DNA from 2 places in the Burkholderia sp. EMB26 genome. Region 1 is predicted to be linked to the other one. Evidence: predicted binding sites of a transcription regulator. Region 1 holds the regulator's gene; the other holds the start of a gene.
What was found. Region 1 encodes FNR, which switches genes on or off when oxygen is low (the NO sensors DNR and NnrR bind a similar motif). Its sites were predicted from a motif close to TTGATNNNNATCAA; they were not measured.
Positions count from the first base shown of each region.

Region 2: the regulator FNR is predicted to act here: its motif matches at 6,808-6,821, upstream of KU887_RS33590 (universal stress protein).

Region 1 covers NZ_CP078071.1:2,098,350-2,105,987, reverse strand. Annotated here, with positions in the region: gene KU887_RS26245 (LysR family transcriptional regulator) at 1-580, shown strand, start outside; gene folE (GTP cyclohydrolase I FolE) at 676-1,311, shown strand; gene KU887_RS26235 (SDR family oxidoreductase) at 1,311-2,114, shown strand; gene epsC (serine O-acetyltransferase EpsC) at 2,277-3,197, opposite strand; gene KU887_RS26225 (hypothetical protein) at 3,335-3,568, opposite strand; gene KU887_RS26220 (DUF3005 domain-containing protein) at 3,847-4,254, shown strand; gene KU887_RS26215 (universal stress protein) at 4,765-5,232, shown strand; gene fnr (fumarate/nitrate reduction transcriptional regulator Fnr) at 5,336-6,082, shown strand; gene KU887_RS26205 (LysR family transcriptional regulator ArgP) at 6,131-7,024, opposite strand; gene KU887_RS26200 (LysE/ArgO family amino acid transporter) at 7,135-7,638, shown strand, end outside.
Region 2 covers NZ_CP078072.1:721,731-729,368, reverse strand. Annotated here, with positions in the region: gene KU887_RS33625 (LysR substrate-binding domain-containing protein) at 1-107, opposite strand, end outside; gene KU887_RS33620 (LysE family translocator) at 273-923, shown strand; gene KU887_RS33615 (gamma-glutamylcyclotransferase family protein) at 981-1,355, shown strand; gene KU887_RS33610 (DUF3142 domain-containing protein) at 1,399-2,106, opposite strand; gene KU887_RS33605 (hypothetical protein) at 2,114-4,282, opposite strand; gene KU887_RS33600 (hypothetical protein) at 4,402-5,814, opposite strand; gene KU887_RS33595 (2-keto-4-pentenoate hydratase) at 5,846-6,607, opposite strand; gene KU887_RS33590 (universal stress protein) at 6,904-7,383, shown strand; gene KU887_RS33585 (DUF2964 family protein) at 7,397-7,588, shown strand.

The DNA.
Region 1 (7,638 bases):
GTTCGCGACACATGCGCCGCACGCGAACCTGCGTTCGGTCTCGCTCGCGCACGACGAAGTCGGACGCGGCCTCGAAGCCGGGTCGATCGATCTCGCGGTCGGCTACTTCCCCGACCTCGACGGCAACAACTTCTTCCAGCAACGGCTGTTCACGCACCGGTTCGTCTGCCTGATGCGGCGCGGTCATCCGTTCGAGCAGACGCCGCCGTTCACGGTCGAGCAGTTCCTCGCGTGCGGGCACGCGGTGGTGCGCGCCGAAGGCCGCAGCCAGGAGGTGCTCGAGAAATATCTGGCGAAGCAGCGCATGCAGCGCCGCGCGGTGCTCGAAACGCCGCACTTCATGAGCCTCCCGTTCATCCTGAGCCGCACCGACCTGATCGCGACGGTGCCGCACGCGATCGGCTACGCCTATGCGGCCGAGCACGCGTTCATCGTGCCCGTCGAGCCGCCGCTCGCGTTGCCGCGCTTCGACCTGAAGCAGCACTGGCATCGCAAGTACCACAACGACCCGCGCACCGCGTGGCTGCGCGGCGTCGTCGCGTCGCTGTTCAACGACGAGCAGGACGAATGGCCGAAGTGACGAAGGGGCGCGGCGGCCCGCACGCACGACCGGCGAAAGCATGAAACAATGGCCGGATATCGGCCGCCGCAGGCGGCCTTCGATGGAGCCACTACATGGGTAAGGGAAAGAAATCCGCGCGGCCCGAGGCGGTCGCCTCCCGGCCGAGCCGTGAAGAAGCCGAAGACGCCGTCCGCGTGCTGTTGCGCTGGGCCGGCGACGATCCCGCGCGCGAAGGCCTGCTGGACACACCCGCACGCGTCGTGCGCGCGTACGAGCAGTTCTTCGCCGGCTATGCGCTCGACCCGCGCGACATCCTCGCGCGCACGTTCAGCGAAGTCGACGGCTACGACGAGATGATCGTGCTGAAGGACATCCGCTTCGAGAGCTACTGCGAGCACCACATGGTGCCGATCATCGGCCGCGCGCACGTCGCGTATCTGCCGAACCATCGCGTCGTCGGCATCTCGAAGCTCGCGCGCCTCGTCGATGCGTTCGCGAAGCGCCTGCAGATCCAGGAAAAGATGACCGTGCAGATCGCCGACACGCTGTTCGACGTGCTGCAGCCGAAGGGCGTCGGCGTGATCCTCGAAGCCGCGCACCAGTGCATCTCCACGCGCGGCGTGCACAAGCCGGGCGTCGAGATGGTCACGTCGCGCATGCTCGGCACGTTCCGCACCGATCCGTCGACGCGTCGCGAATTCCTGTCGATCGTCGCGAATCCTTCCTCGGTCAACCTGACGAATACCTGATGGAGCAGACGAAGCAAACGGCGCACGCGCCCGTCGTGCTCGTGACCGGCGCCGCGCGCCGGGCCGGGCGCGCGTTCGCCGAGTATTTCGCCGCGCACGGCTATCGCACCGCGGTGCACTACGACCGTTCGGCCGATGCCGCGCAGGCCGCCGCCCGCGCGATCGCCGAACGCGGGCACGATTCGGTGGCGCTGCAGGCCGACCTGTCCGATGCCGCGCAGATCACCACGCTGATCGACCAGGTGTACGCGCGCTTCGGGCGCCTCGACGTGCTGGTCAACAACGCGTCGGTGTTCTGGCAGGACCATTTCCCGAGCTTCGACCTCGCGGCGTTCGATCAGGCGTGGGCCGTCAACTGCCGCGCGCCGATCCTGCTCACGCGCGCGTTCTACGAGCGGGCCCGGGCGGCCGGCACGCAGGGCGTCGTCGTGAACGTGGTCGACCAGAAGATCAAGGAAAACTTCCACCGCGACCATTTCAGCTACACGGTCGCGAAGGCCGCGCTCGGCAACCTGACGCAGATGCTCGCGCTGTCATCCGCGCCGGTGCTGCGCGTGAATGCGGTGTTCCCGGGGCTGATGCTGCCGAGCGACGACCAGACGCAGGCCGACTTCGAACACGCGAGCCGCGCCTCGACGCCGCTCGCGCGCATCGCCGGCCCCGACGACGTCGCCAGCGCGATCCTGCTGCTGACGGGCAATGCGTACAACGGCGTGGATTTCGTCGTCGATGCGGGCCAGAACCTGATCCGCGTGGACCAGGACGTGCTGTACAAGCACCGCTCGCCGGACGGCAAGCACTGACGCTTCGATGAACGAAGGCGGCTGCACGCCGCCCTCGTGCGCCGGGCCGAGCGGGCTTCGCACCGCTCACGCCCGCGAACGCCGGACGGCGGTCCGGCCGCCGATCCATTCCGCGTCATCCGCCGCGTTGCGCGGAACGGCGCCCGCGCATTCGCTGCCGCGTTACGGCTTCTCGGCGCTCCCGCCTTCGCGGACCTTACCCTGCGCGACGCTCGTGCCGGGCGGCACGCTGTGCGTGAGCCACACGTTGCCGCCGATCACCGAGCCGCGCCCGATCGTCACGCGGCCGAGAATCGTCGCGCCCGCGTAGATCACCACGTCGTCCTCAACGATCGGGTGCCGTGCATTGCCCTTCACCAGCGCGCCGTCGCCATCGGCCGGGAAACTCTTCGCGCCGAGCGTGACGGCCTGGTACACGCGCACGCGCTCGCCGATGATCGCGGTCTCGCCGATCACGACACCAGTGCCGTGGTCGATGAAGAAGCTCGGGCCGATCTGCGCGCCGGGGTGGATGTCGATGCCGGTCGCCGAGTGGGCGATTTCATTGATGAACCGCGCGAGCAGCGGCACGCCGAGCTGGTGCAGCGCATGCGCGAGCCGATGGTGCATCATCGCCAGCACGCCGGGATAGCACAGCAGGATCTCGGTGATGTGCTGCGCGGCCGGGTCGCCCGCGTACGCGGCCTGGATGTCGCTGACGAGCAGCGCGCGGATCGCCGGCAACTGCCGGCCGAACTCGCGCGCGATCTCGAACGCGCGTTCGTCGAGCTCGGCGAACGGCGTATCGACGTGCTCGGGCAGGAACGGCAACGCGCGGCGGATCTGCTCGGACAGGATGCGCAGCGTGCTTTCGAGCGTGTGGCCGACGTAGTAGTCGACGCTTTCGTCGGTCAGGTCGGGCGCGCCGTAGTGCGTCGGAAACATCGACGCGCGCAGGCCGGTCACAATCTTGCAGATTGCATCGCGCGACGGCAGTTCGCGGATGCCGCGCGGATGGCGCGTGCGATGGAGTTCCTCGCGCGACTCGCGCAAGCCGGCGACGATTTCTTCGAGGCCCCACTGACGGGCGGGTGATGTCGACATAAGCCAATGCGGGCAGCCGCGCGCGGATGCGCGGCCGCTAATAAAGTGACGGGTTCCGCAAGATTACCGCGTTTTTTGTCCGGGAGCGGCACCCCGGGGATCGGCCGGACGGCCAGCGCCGCACGCGTGCGACGGCGTCACATCGAGATGCTGCTCGCGTCGATCCAGCGCACGGCCCAGTCGCGCGCGTGCGCGATCGCGTCGCCTTCGTCGTTGAACTGGAGCTCGATCGGAAAAAAACGGTTCGCAACCAGCTCCCCGTCGCTCGATCGGGAGATCACGACGTAGGGCTTGAATGAACCGTCACTGGCGCGTGCGGGCGCGCAATTCAACAGATAACCGCGGTGCGTGAAGGCAGTAGTCGCTTGCATGAATCCGCCACCTCTAGTCCCTTGCTTTGTTGTTCGCTACCCGTCTTTAAGGGTGCTGCGGCGCCCCGGCGCGGGCAGAGGCGGCGAGACTTCATCCCCTGTCGCCGCTTCGCAGGAAAAGAATCATACTCTGTAGAAAACGCGTCTTCTAGCTGAAATAAATCATGACAAATCAGTGCGCGTCGCGCGACCGCGGCGATCGCCCGCGCGCCTTTTCCCGTCGTGCCCGGAACGGGATTTGCTTCGATCCGGAGCGTGTCGCCGCCAGGAGAGCCGTGATGGAATCATCCGCTCAAACAGGTCGTGCGCATCCGCGCAGCGTCGAACTCGACAACGACGACACGCACGACAGCACGGTCGATACCGACGGCAAGCACCGCGAAGCGTCGCGCCTCGCCGGCGCCGGGCCGATCTCGCCCGACCAGATCACGCGCAGCAACGCGTCGCTCGTCAATGCGATGCCGGAAGCCGGCGACGGCTTCGCCGGTTTCGACAGCCGCCCCGACGGCAATCATCCGGCGTTCGCGCTGCGCGCCGGCTACAAGGTGATCGAGAAAGGCTTCGACACGCCGCCCGCGGGCGACGCGCCGTTCGGTCCCGTTCACCGGATGTACGGCAGCGCGTACTGGCCCGGCCACGGCCGCCGCCCCGAGCGCGTCATCGAGTTGACCGCCGTGCCGGGATAGCCCGCGCGGCGTTTGAATCGATCGTTCGATTCGGAATCGCCGTCGAACGATGGCGGTGGATCGGCGCGTACGATTCGCGCTACGCGCCGATACTCGTTCGCGCGATGCCGAAGCGAACGGTTCCGCGCACGGGCCTCGGCGTTCACGGTCATGCCTGCCGCGCATCGCATCGACGCACATGCATTGACCGAAGTCATGGCGGCGCGGCGCGATTGCGATTGAATGGCGATGCGTGCCGCGCATCGGCGTGACTGCCGTGTCGGGTCGATGCGCGCGCATGCGGTTTCGCCGACGATGCGGCCACACCACGCGACACGCATCGCGCGGTGCAGCATGCGTCGCATGCATGGCCCTGCCCGGCCGCGACCGGAACCGCGCGACCGTGCGGCAGCGCGGGCATCTCGCTGCACGATCCTGCCCGTTGGTTTACTCTGCCTCGCAGCATCGCGCATCGCCCAGCCCGCTCGGCCATCCGGCCGACTTCGTTTCAACCCGCCACTCGGAGACACTATGTACAAGCGTATTCTGGTTGCCGTCGACGGCAGCGACACGTCCCGCCATGCGTTCGACGCCGCGCTGGCGCTCGCGAAAGCGCACGGCGCCGAGCTGCAGCCGTTCTACGTCGTCGAAAACGCCGCGATCTACTACAACGTGCCCGGCTACGATCCGTCCGTGCTGCGCGATCAGCTCGTCGCGCAGGGCAACACGCTCGCGCAGGATTTCGCGAAGCGGATGCAGGCCGCCGGCGTGAAAGGCGAAACGCGGCTGAACGAAGCGACGTCGCTCAACGACGTATCGTCGCTGATCCTCGACGGCGCGAAAGCGTTCGGCGCCGATCTGCTCGTGCTCGGCACGCACGGCCGTCGCGGCTTCCGCCGCCTCGTGCTCGGCAGCATCGCCGAACAGTGCGTGCGCCACGCGACGCTGCCCGTGCTGCTGATCCCGGCGGCCGCCAACGCGGACGAGCCGGCCGCCTGAGCGGCGCTCGGCAGGCGCGGCCGGTCGCGACGTTTTGTCACCCGACAGCGGCAACTTGCGGTGGGACAATGATTTCGTCGATTCAACGCCGGAGTATACGATCATGCTGACGCCCGTCGCCACCCGCCCCGCCGCCACGCCCCATGCCGGTAGCTGGGCCCCTCGCCAGGCCGCGCACTGCTCGTCGTGCGCGATGCGGCACCTGTGCATGCCGCAGGGCCTGGCGCCCGAAGCGCTCAGTCGCCTCGAGTCGGTCATCTGCGCGGCACGCCCGGTCAAGCGCGGCGAAGCGCTGTTCCGCGAAGGCGACGCATTCGACAACCTGTACGCTGTGCGCTCGGGTTCGCTGAAAACCGTCGCGACGCGTCACGACGGCCGCGAACAGGTCACGGGCCTGCACCTTGCCGGCGAAGCGCTCGGCCTCGACGGCATCTGCGACGATACGCACCCGCGCACCGCGGTCGCGCTGGAAGACAGCTCGGTCTGCGTGATTCCGTACAGCGCGCTCAAGACGCTGTGCTCGGAAGCCGGCTCGATGCAGTTGCGCATGCACAAGCTGATGAGCGAACAGATCGTGCGCGAAACGTCGCAAACGATGCTGCTCGGTTCGCTGAATGCCGAAGAGCGCGTCGCCGCGTTCCTGCTCGACGTGTCGTCGCGCTACCTGAAGCGCGGCTACTCGCCGTCGGAATTCAACCTGCGGATGACGCGCGAGGACATCGGCAGCTATCTCGGCATGACGCTCGAAACGGTCAGCCGCACGCTGTCGAAATTCCAGAAGCGCGGCCTGATCGAAATGCAGGGCCGCCACGTGCAGATCATCGACTTCGACGGCCTGCAACACCTCTGATACCGCACGGCGCGCGCCCGTCGCGCGCCGCCTGCCCAACGTCGCCGGTCAGTCGAGAAACAGCGCGGCACGCGCTTTCAGCGCCGCGCTGAAATCGTCGAGCCAGCCGATCGACAGACGCCAGCTCTGCCAGTACAGATCGATGTCGATGGTTCGCCCGCGCGACATGTCGATCAACTCGCCCGCCGCCAGCTGGCGGTCGACCATCCGGTCCGGGCACATCCCCCATCCCAATCCCGTTTCGCACGCGCGCAGGTAGCCGGCGACGTGCGGTATCCAGTGCTGCGGCGGATCGAGATCCGCGCGCGTCACGCGCCGGATGAAACGCGCCTGCAACCCGTCCTTCGGATTGAACATCACGCACGGCGCGCGGCGCAGCGCATCGCGCGTGATCCCCGCGTCGAAATAACGTGCGTAAAACGCCGGCGAACACACCGCGCGATAGCGGATCCGCCCGAGCCGCTCCGACCGGCAGCCCTGGATGGGCTCGGCCTGCGCGGTCACGGCGCCCTGCACGCTGCCGTCGCGGATGCGCGAGGCCGTGTAATCCTGATCGTCGATCACGAGGTCGAGCAGCGTCTCGCGCTCGGTGCAGAACGGCCCGACCGCGTCGATGAACCACGTCGCGACGCTGTCGTCGTTGACGGCCACGCGCAGCGTCGGCCACGCGCTCGCGATCTGGCCCGGCAACGCGGGCATCCGGCCGCCCAGTTCGGCTTCCAGCAACTGCACGCGTTCGGTATGCCGGCACAGCAGCGCGCCCGACGTGGTCGCGACGCACGGCTGCCCGCGCTTGACGAGCACGCTGCCGACCCGCTCCTCCAGCAGCTTCACGCGCTGCGACACCGCCGACGGCGTGACATTCAGCTCCTTGGCCGCCCGCTCGAACGAACCGTGCCGGATCACGGCGGCGAGGGCATCGAGCAACGCGTAGTCGAGCATTAGATTTCCTTAATCTGCATTAGGTGATTTAGCTTCTCTTATTCCCGCGCTGCTCGCAGACTAGCGCTACCCGATTCGTTCGTCTACTGCTTCCACGGCTGTCCCCCATCATGAACTGGCTCGCTTTTTCTCACGGCGCCGCCCTGTGCGCGTCGCTCATCGTCACCATCGGCGCGCAGAACGCATTCGTCCTGCGCCAGGGCATCATGCGCTCGCATGTCGGCAAGATCGTGCTGCTGTGCGCGGTGTCCGACATGATCCTGATCGGCGCGGGCGTCGGCGGCGCGTCGGTGCTCGTCGAGCGCTATCCGACCTTCGTCCACGCGGTGCTGTACGTCGGCCTCGCATATCTCGCGTGGTTCGGCATCAATGCGCTGCGCCGTGCGTTCAAGCCCGGCCACGACACGCTCGACGTGCGCGGCGACGCGGTCGCGCCGCCGCCGCAGAGCGCGCTCGCGATCGTGCTGATGACGCTCGCGTTCACGTGGCTCAACCCGCACGTGTATCTCGATACGTTCCTGCTGATCGGCACGGCCGGCGCGCGCGAGCCGGAAGGCGGGCGGCTCGCGTTCGCGATCGGCGCGATGACGGCCAGCGTCGTGTGGTTCCTCGGG
Region 2 (7,638 bases), on a different replicon from region 1:
CTTTGCGTCAGGCTCAGTTCCTCGGCGGCCAGCGTGAACGAGCCGGTGCGCGCGGCGCTCTCGAACGCGCGCAACGCATAGACGGGGGGAAGCGGTTTGGCCTTCATGGGTTTCGAGTATGAATAAAACTCATGTCATCGGACAGGATTTTCCGTTTTCGGTCGGCGGCCCGGGCGCGTGATACTGCCAGAAACCGCGCTTTTCGATCCATCGGGTCTCCATGATGCCATCGTGACGGGCGTGCTTCTCGACTCATCGAACAACTTTTTGTCATGACACTCCATTACCCGCTGCTGTTCGCCTATCTGGCCGCGATCGTGCTGCTCGTCGCGACGCCCGGCCCGGTCGTCATGCTCGTGACGGGCACCGTCGCGCGGCGCGGATTCCGCCAGGGCGTGCTGACCGCGGTGGGCGCGAATGCCGCGAGCCTCGTGATGATCGCGGGCGCGATGCTGATGGTGTTCGGCGTCGTGATGGTCAGCGCTCGCCTGCTTGCCGGCCTGCATGTCGCGGGGTGCCTGTTCATCGCGGTGCTCGCGATCCGGACGCTGCTCGGCGAATGGCGCGCCAACCGCGCACGGCATGGCGATGGCGCGGCGGCAGGCGAACCGATACCGCAGCCGCGCGGTTTGCCCGGCGTCGTGCGCGGCTTCCTCGTCGGCATCGCGAATCCGAAGGACCTGCTGTTCTTCGTCGCGTTCTTTCCGCAGTTCGTCGGCATCACGCCCGATTCGCGCGTGAGCCTCGCGATCCTCGCCGCGTTGTGGATCGCGGTCGATTTCACGATCCTCGCCGGCTACATGGCCGCGATCAACCATCCGGCGATTCATCGGAAGCAGCGCTGGATCTCGGCCTCGTCGGCGCTTGCGCTGCTCGCGATTGCGCTCGCCGGGCTCGGCAGCACGATCGCGGGCGCCGCGTAGCGCATCGGCGATCTGCGTTACGCTTCGTCGGCACCGATTCTTTCATCGAGTTCGATCATGTCCCGTTCCGCCCCGGCTTTCTCCGAGCACCTTTTCTCATATGGCACGCTGCAGCTCGATCAGGTGCAGCTCGCCACGTTCGGCCGCAAGCTCGACGGTCACGCGGACGCGATGCCCGGCTATGCGATGACGATGCTGCGGATCGACGATCCGGACGTGGTCGCGACGAGCGGGAAGACCCATCATCCGGTGGTGACCTATACGGGGCAGACGGGCGACCGCGTCACGGGCACCGTGTTCGCGATCACCCGCGACGAACTGCAGCACGCGGACGATTACGAAGTCGATGCGTATCGGCGCGAGCGCGTCGTGCTCGAATCGGGTGTCGCCGCATGGGTGTACGTGGACGCGCGTTCGCCGCGCGCCGACTGAATCCGCTACGCGGGCGGGATCGACGCCGTCGCGTGTGCGGCCGCTAGCCGTTGCGCAGGAACACGACGTAACCGCGGAACCACGGATTCGTTGCGAGGTACGGCGGCGCGTCCCATTCGCCGCCCTGGATCACGCCGATGCGAAACGGCAGCTGCAGCCGCGCGACGCGCGGCAGGTAGGCCGCGTAGTCGGGAATCGTGCGGCTGCCCTGGTACGTCTGCACGACCACCTCGTCGACGATGCCCTTGAGCTGGTTGACCTGGTCGGTATCGATGCGGCTGCTCCAGTCGAGCAGCCCCGTGATGCTCAGCCGGCAATCGGCGGGCAGGGTGTCGCGCAGCGTGCGCAGGAACGCGAGGTAATCCTCGAGGTGGCGCGTGCCCGCATCGAAGTCGATCTGGATGCCGGCGATCGTGCGGCCCGACGCACGCCAGCGCGCGAGCTGCGCGAGCATGATCTGCGTGACGCGCGGCGTCCAGCGCAGCGTATGCGCACGATAGACGAGCCACACGCGCGCGTCGGGCGCGGGCGGCAGCGCGACGCCCTGCGCGATCACGCGCACCTGCGACTCGTCCCGCGGCGACGCTTCGATCTGCCCTTGCAGCACATAGACGGCGCGCGCGCCGTGCACGACCGCCTGCGGCTTCACGCCCGCCCACAGCCAGAACGCGTCGTACCGCGCGGCGTCGACAGTGCCGGCCAGCGCGACGCGCGCGGCCAGCAGCAGCGCGATGCCCGCGATGCGCTTCATGCGCCGCTTACCAGTAGTAGCGGAGCTTCTGCGCCCACGGGCTGCCCGGATAGGCGGTCTTCAGCGTGTCGAACCAGCGCTTGCGCGTGCTCTTCGACACTTCCTTGCCGCCGCATTCGTTCGCGCCGGCCGGCGCATAGCACTTGATCGCGCGGTAGAACGCGTACGCGCGATCGTTCGGGTTCGCCTGCGTATCGGCCATCACCGCCACGTAGCTCGACATCCGCTCGTACGGCTTGCCCGCGAACTGCGACGGCGCCGCACCGAGCGTCGGCGGCACGCGCGTGGCGGCCGTGCTCGACGCATTGCGGATCCACGGCGGCACCGGATCGCTTTCGATGCCGGCCGCGGGCGGATGCAGGCGCACGAAATCCGCGAGGCAGTTCAGCCCTTTCGGGTCGGCGGGATTCTGCTGCAGCGTCGCGGCGATGTCGCGCGCCGACAGGCACGTGTAGCCGTCTTCGTTTTTCGCGCCGGCTGCGATGAACGGCTTCAACGGATCGGCGGGCGTGCCGGACACCAGCGCGGTATCGGCGAGGAAGTCCGCGTAGTGCGAACGCGTGAGCTCCTTGTACAGCAGCGTGTACAGCGCGGTGTCGCGCAGCGCGCCGCCGGTCGCCTGGTTTTGCGCCTGCGCGCGCAGCAGGTCGGCATTGGCCGCGCGCTGCAGCAGCACCGCGCGGATCGCCGCGTTCTGCACGAGCGAATCGTCGGCAAACGCGTCGTTGACGAGCCCGGCCTGCTCCAGGTTGATCGCGAGCGCGAGTTCCAGCATTTCGCGCTGGAAGCGGAATTTCGCGAGCGGGATCAGGTCGCGCCACAGCTGGCGGGCCTTGTCGTTCTGGCCGCTGTCTTCCAGCGCGAACCCGCGCAGCGCCTGCTGGCTCAGGCCGAAGTAGTCGAGCGGCGCGGCGGGCGCTTGCGGCAGCAACTCGAGGGCGGCATCCGGCTTGTGCCCGATCTGGACGTACCAGGTCGCGAGCAGGTAGCCGTAGAGCGCGGGCGCGTTCGCGAAGCGCGGCTTCTGCGCCTGCAGCTCGTCCAGCGTCATCGGCTTGCGGCTCGCGTCGCTGCTGTCGGACGCGCGCATGCGCAGCAGGTCGACGGTGGCGAGCACGGTCGGCGACTGGATCTGGCTCGCGTCGAATTCCGACCCGAACAGCAGCTTGCTGTCGAGTTCGTTCGCCAACTGCATCAGCGGCACGTTCGACGTGGCCGGCGACCAGCGCGCGAGCGCGTGGCCGTACAGGTCGGCCTGCTGCGTGACGTTCCCGCCGAGCCACGCGACACGCCGCAGCAGCCCGGTCGCGGAAACCGCATAGCGCCCCTTCGGATACACCTTCAGGTAGGTCCGGAATACCGTGTTCGCCGCGTCGAGCGAGACCTTCGTCACGCGTGCGCGCGACGGCGTCGGGCCGTCGTTGTCGAATACGTTGGCCTGCGCGGCGTTCAGCTGCGCGCGGCCGGCCATGTAGAGGCCGGTTTCCTTCAGCCACGGGTCCGCGCTGTGCGATGCGTTCGCGAAGGCCCGCGTCGCGGTGAGGAAGTCGGCGCGGTAGAACGCGTTCGTGCCGTCGAGGTACGCGGCGAACTGCTGGCCGAGCGGCGACTTGACCGGCGGCTTCGTCCACGCGGCGCCCGCGCCGCCCGCGGTGCAGGTCTTCTGCGCGATGTCGGCGCGTGCCGCGCGCAGGCGGGCGGCTTCGTCCGCGGGCAGGCCGCCTGCGCCGCCCAACGCGTCGTCGAACGCTGCCGCGCCCGCGCTCATGCTGCGGCAGATGCTGCCTTCGCCGTCGGCGTACCGGCTCGACGACGCATCGGCATCCGCTGCGCCGCCGGCCTTGTCGGGCTCCTTCTGACCGATGTAGATCCAGCCGGAGAAATCCATCGGGAACGGCACGACGATCTGGTTGATCCGCTCTTTCGCGGGGATGGTCCTCGGGTCCGGAAACACCTGCGCGACCTTGGCGCTGTCGACCATCATCAGCATCGCGTTGATGCGCGTGTCGTTGGCGGGCGTCAGCATCGGTATGTTGCCGCACGAGTAGGAAGTCTGCCGGAGCGTGTTCGGTACGTAGCAGCCGTCGTCGCCGCTGGCGTGGGCGGCCGGCATCCAGAGCAGGCTGGCCGCCAGCGCGGCGAACAGGTTGCGGTGCAGCGTCGGGTTTCTTCGCATTTTTGTTGTGCTGGGTAGGGGGCCGCGACGGCCGGGTCTCTCAGGGGGGCGCTTTGCCCCGGCGCGTATCGTACCTCACGGCGCGCACACGCCCGTCGAGCGGCGGCCCTGCTCGCGCATCACGCGCACACGCTGCTGGCGATGCCGCCTTCGTCGATGTCTTCGATCGCGGCGCGCAAGTCGTCGATCGCCACCATCAATTCGCGGACCTGCCGCAACGACGGGTACTGATGCAGCACGGCCTGCCATTGCGGCAGGGTCAGCAGCGCATGCCAGATGACGCCGAGGCCATCCGGATCGGCATCCGGCTGCTGCGCGAGCGCACTCGCGTATTCGAGGCTCGCCTGCGCGGACAGCAACTGCATCCGGCTCGCGGCGCCCAGCAGACGCGGCGTCGCGTCCGCGGACGCGTCGCAGCAATACAGCACTTCGCGTGGCAGCGTCGTTTCGTCGGTCGTCAACGCGTGCAGCGATGCGCCGTGCACGTGCACCGTGCCCTGATGCGTCTCGAATGCATAGACCGTGTCGGGCGCTGCCTGCGCGAGCAGGGTCAGGCCGCGCAGCAGCCGCGGCAGGTCGGTCGTCGCGGCATCCGCGGAGGCCTTCGCTTCGACGAGAAAGCGCACGTTCCACGGGGACGCCGGGTCGCTGCCGCGCGCGCGTTCGAGCAGAATCGCGTCCCATTCGGTTTTCGCGCGGTCGTGCCGGCCCGGGATCGACGAAGGCACGCGCATCGACGTGACCACGCGGTAGGTGCGCTGCGCGTCCACCGCGTCGAGCCGGCGCGCCAGTGCGTCGAGCGCCTGCGCCGCCAGTGCTTCGACGGCGGCGCCGCGCTGCTGGGACGCGGCGCCCTGCGCGACGGCGACCGTGCTGCCGACGAGCGGACCCTGGCGGACCCACAGCGCGCGATATCGACGGACGTCCTCGTCCGCGGCCAGCGCGTCGAGCCGCAGCATGCGTTCGAGCGCGGGGCCGTCCTTGAGCTTCACGATGTCCTGCTCGAACGCCGCGTCGGTCGCCATCTCGGGCAGCGCGAGCAGTTGCGCGAGCGCGGCATGCAGTTCGGCCCACGATGCCGCGGTCGCGGCCGCATGCAGGCGCGCGAGGCCGTCGCGTTGCCAGGCCTGCGCGCTGCGTTCGAGCTTGGCCGGATGCGCGATCGCATTGACGGCGGAGTGGAGCGCGCGCCGGTCCTGCTCGGCGTGCGCGGACAACGACGCGTATTCGCGTACGTTCGGCGCATCGTGACGCAGCACCGACGCCTGAAACGACGGATCGCCGGATGACGGGTCCATCGCGTCGCGGATCATCCGCGCGAGCGCATCGATGAAGCGCTGCCGCAAGTCCGCGCCGGGCGCGTGGCCATCCGCCCGCACCCTGCGCGCTTCCTCGATCACGATCGCCAGCGCGGTGGCCGGGTTCGTCGCGTCGGTCAGCGACGACGCGCGTTCGAGCGGCGGCAGCCGGTAACGGCGCGCGACGGTGCGCAGGGTGGCGTCGAGCAGGGCGGGAAGCGGTGTCAGCGACATGGCGGGTTGGGCGTGAAAGAGACGTGACCCGTCACGCCGTCAACGTCACCGACAGGCTGCCGAGCTCGCCGAAGCGGACCGTCAGCGCGTCGCCGAGCGGCACCTCGATCGCACCCGCGTACGAACCCGTCGTCACGATCTGGCCGGCGCGCACCGCGTCGCCGCGCGACGCGAGGAAATTGACGAGCCACACCAGCGGCTTGAGCGGATCGCCGTCCGGATGGCGGCCGTCGATCGTGCGGTTCAGCGCACCGTCGAACGACAGCGCCAGCGTCGCGAGCGGCACGTTCAGCCCGTCGGGCACGACCGGGCCGACGCACAGCCCCTGGTTGAATTGCCCGTCGGCCAGCAGCTCGAACTTCGACGCGCGCGTCGGCTCCGCATAGCGGCAGCCGAGCACTTCGAGCACGATGCGCACTTCGCGGATCGCGGCGCGCACGTCGCTTTCGTCGTACGGCTGCTCGCGCTCGGGCAGATCGCGATCGAGCACGAACGCGATTTCCGGTTCGATCCGCACGATCGGCCCGCCGACGACGCGGTACGGCGCATCGGCTTCGCGGATCGTCGACGCGAAGATCGGCGCGAGGATCACGCGATCGGGCGGCGGCAGTGCGCATTTCCAGCCGCCGACGGGTTCGCCGAGCAGGTCGGCGACGCGCTGCTGGATCGCGAGCGCGGTGTCGATGTCGTCGGGGCGCAGTGCATCGGGCAACAGCGGGCCGGGCGAGCCGGCATGGCGGGCGGCGACGAGATGCTGGGCGGCGCCGTCCACGCGTTCGATAGTCGTTGTCATGTCGGTTGAGCGAGTTGAAAGTGGGGCCGGCAAAAAAGGGCCGGACGAAAGTCGCATCGTCGATGATAGCGCCTTCGGCGCGATGGCCGCTCGAAAGCCCGTCGGCTCATGCGTTGCCGGTCCGGTTTCGGTTGGCCGAGAACGCAGGCTTCCCGCTTCCCGTCGTGCCGTTTTGTCGCATGCGTGATCGCCGCCGCGGCTTGACCGCCGTCAACATCCGAACCTGCCGTCGGCCGATGATGGTGACATGGCCGCGCGCGACAGGGTGCGCGGCAGCTCACCCCAGCGAGGTTCGCATGTACGAGAAAATCATGGTGGCCGTCGACGGCAGCGCTTCGTCGAAACAGGCGCTTGCCGAAGCCGTGAAGGTGGCGCTGGCGGGCGATGCGCACGTCAGCGTCGTGTATGTGGTCGACAAGTCGGTGCTGTTCACGTACGCGGGCCGTGTCGATCCGCACGCGCTCGTCGAGGAAATCCGCGACGACGGGCGCAAGGTGTTGCGCGAAGCCGAACAGATCATCGCGTTGGCCGGTGCGAAGGGCGAAGGCGAACTCGTCGAGACCGAGAGCATCGGCGAGGACATCGCGGAACGCCTGCAACGCTACGTGAAAGAGCACGGGATCGATCTCGCAGTGGTCGGCACGCACGGGCGGCGCGGCATCCGGCGCGTGCTGCTCGGCAGCGTCGCCGAGCGTTTCGTGCGCGGCTCGAAGTGCCCGGTGCTGCTGATTCGCGGCGACGACGCCGGCGAGCCGGCCGCCGCGGCCGCGGCATGACGCGGCGCGCGCGATGATACGTCGCCAGTACCGCATCGTCGTCGCGGCGATCGCCGTGTTCGTGTCGCTCGCCGGGATGATGGCCGTCGTGACGGGCCTGCTGTTCGATGCCACGTCGGCGCTGCGCGGCGGCGCCATCGCGTTGATCGTCGGCGTGGCGGGCTTCGTCGTGATGCTGAACCCGGGGCCGAAAGGCGAGGAGTGACGCGTGCGGGCGAGGTGGTGGCGCACGTCAGGCGTCGGTTTCGCGACGAC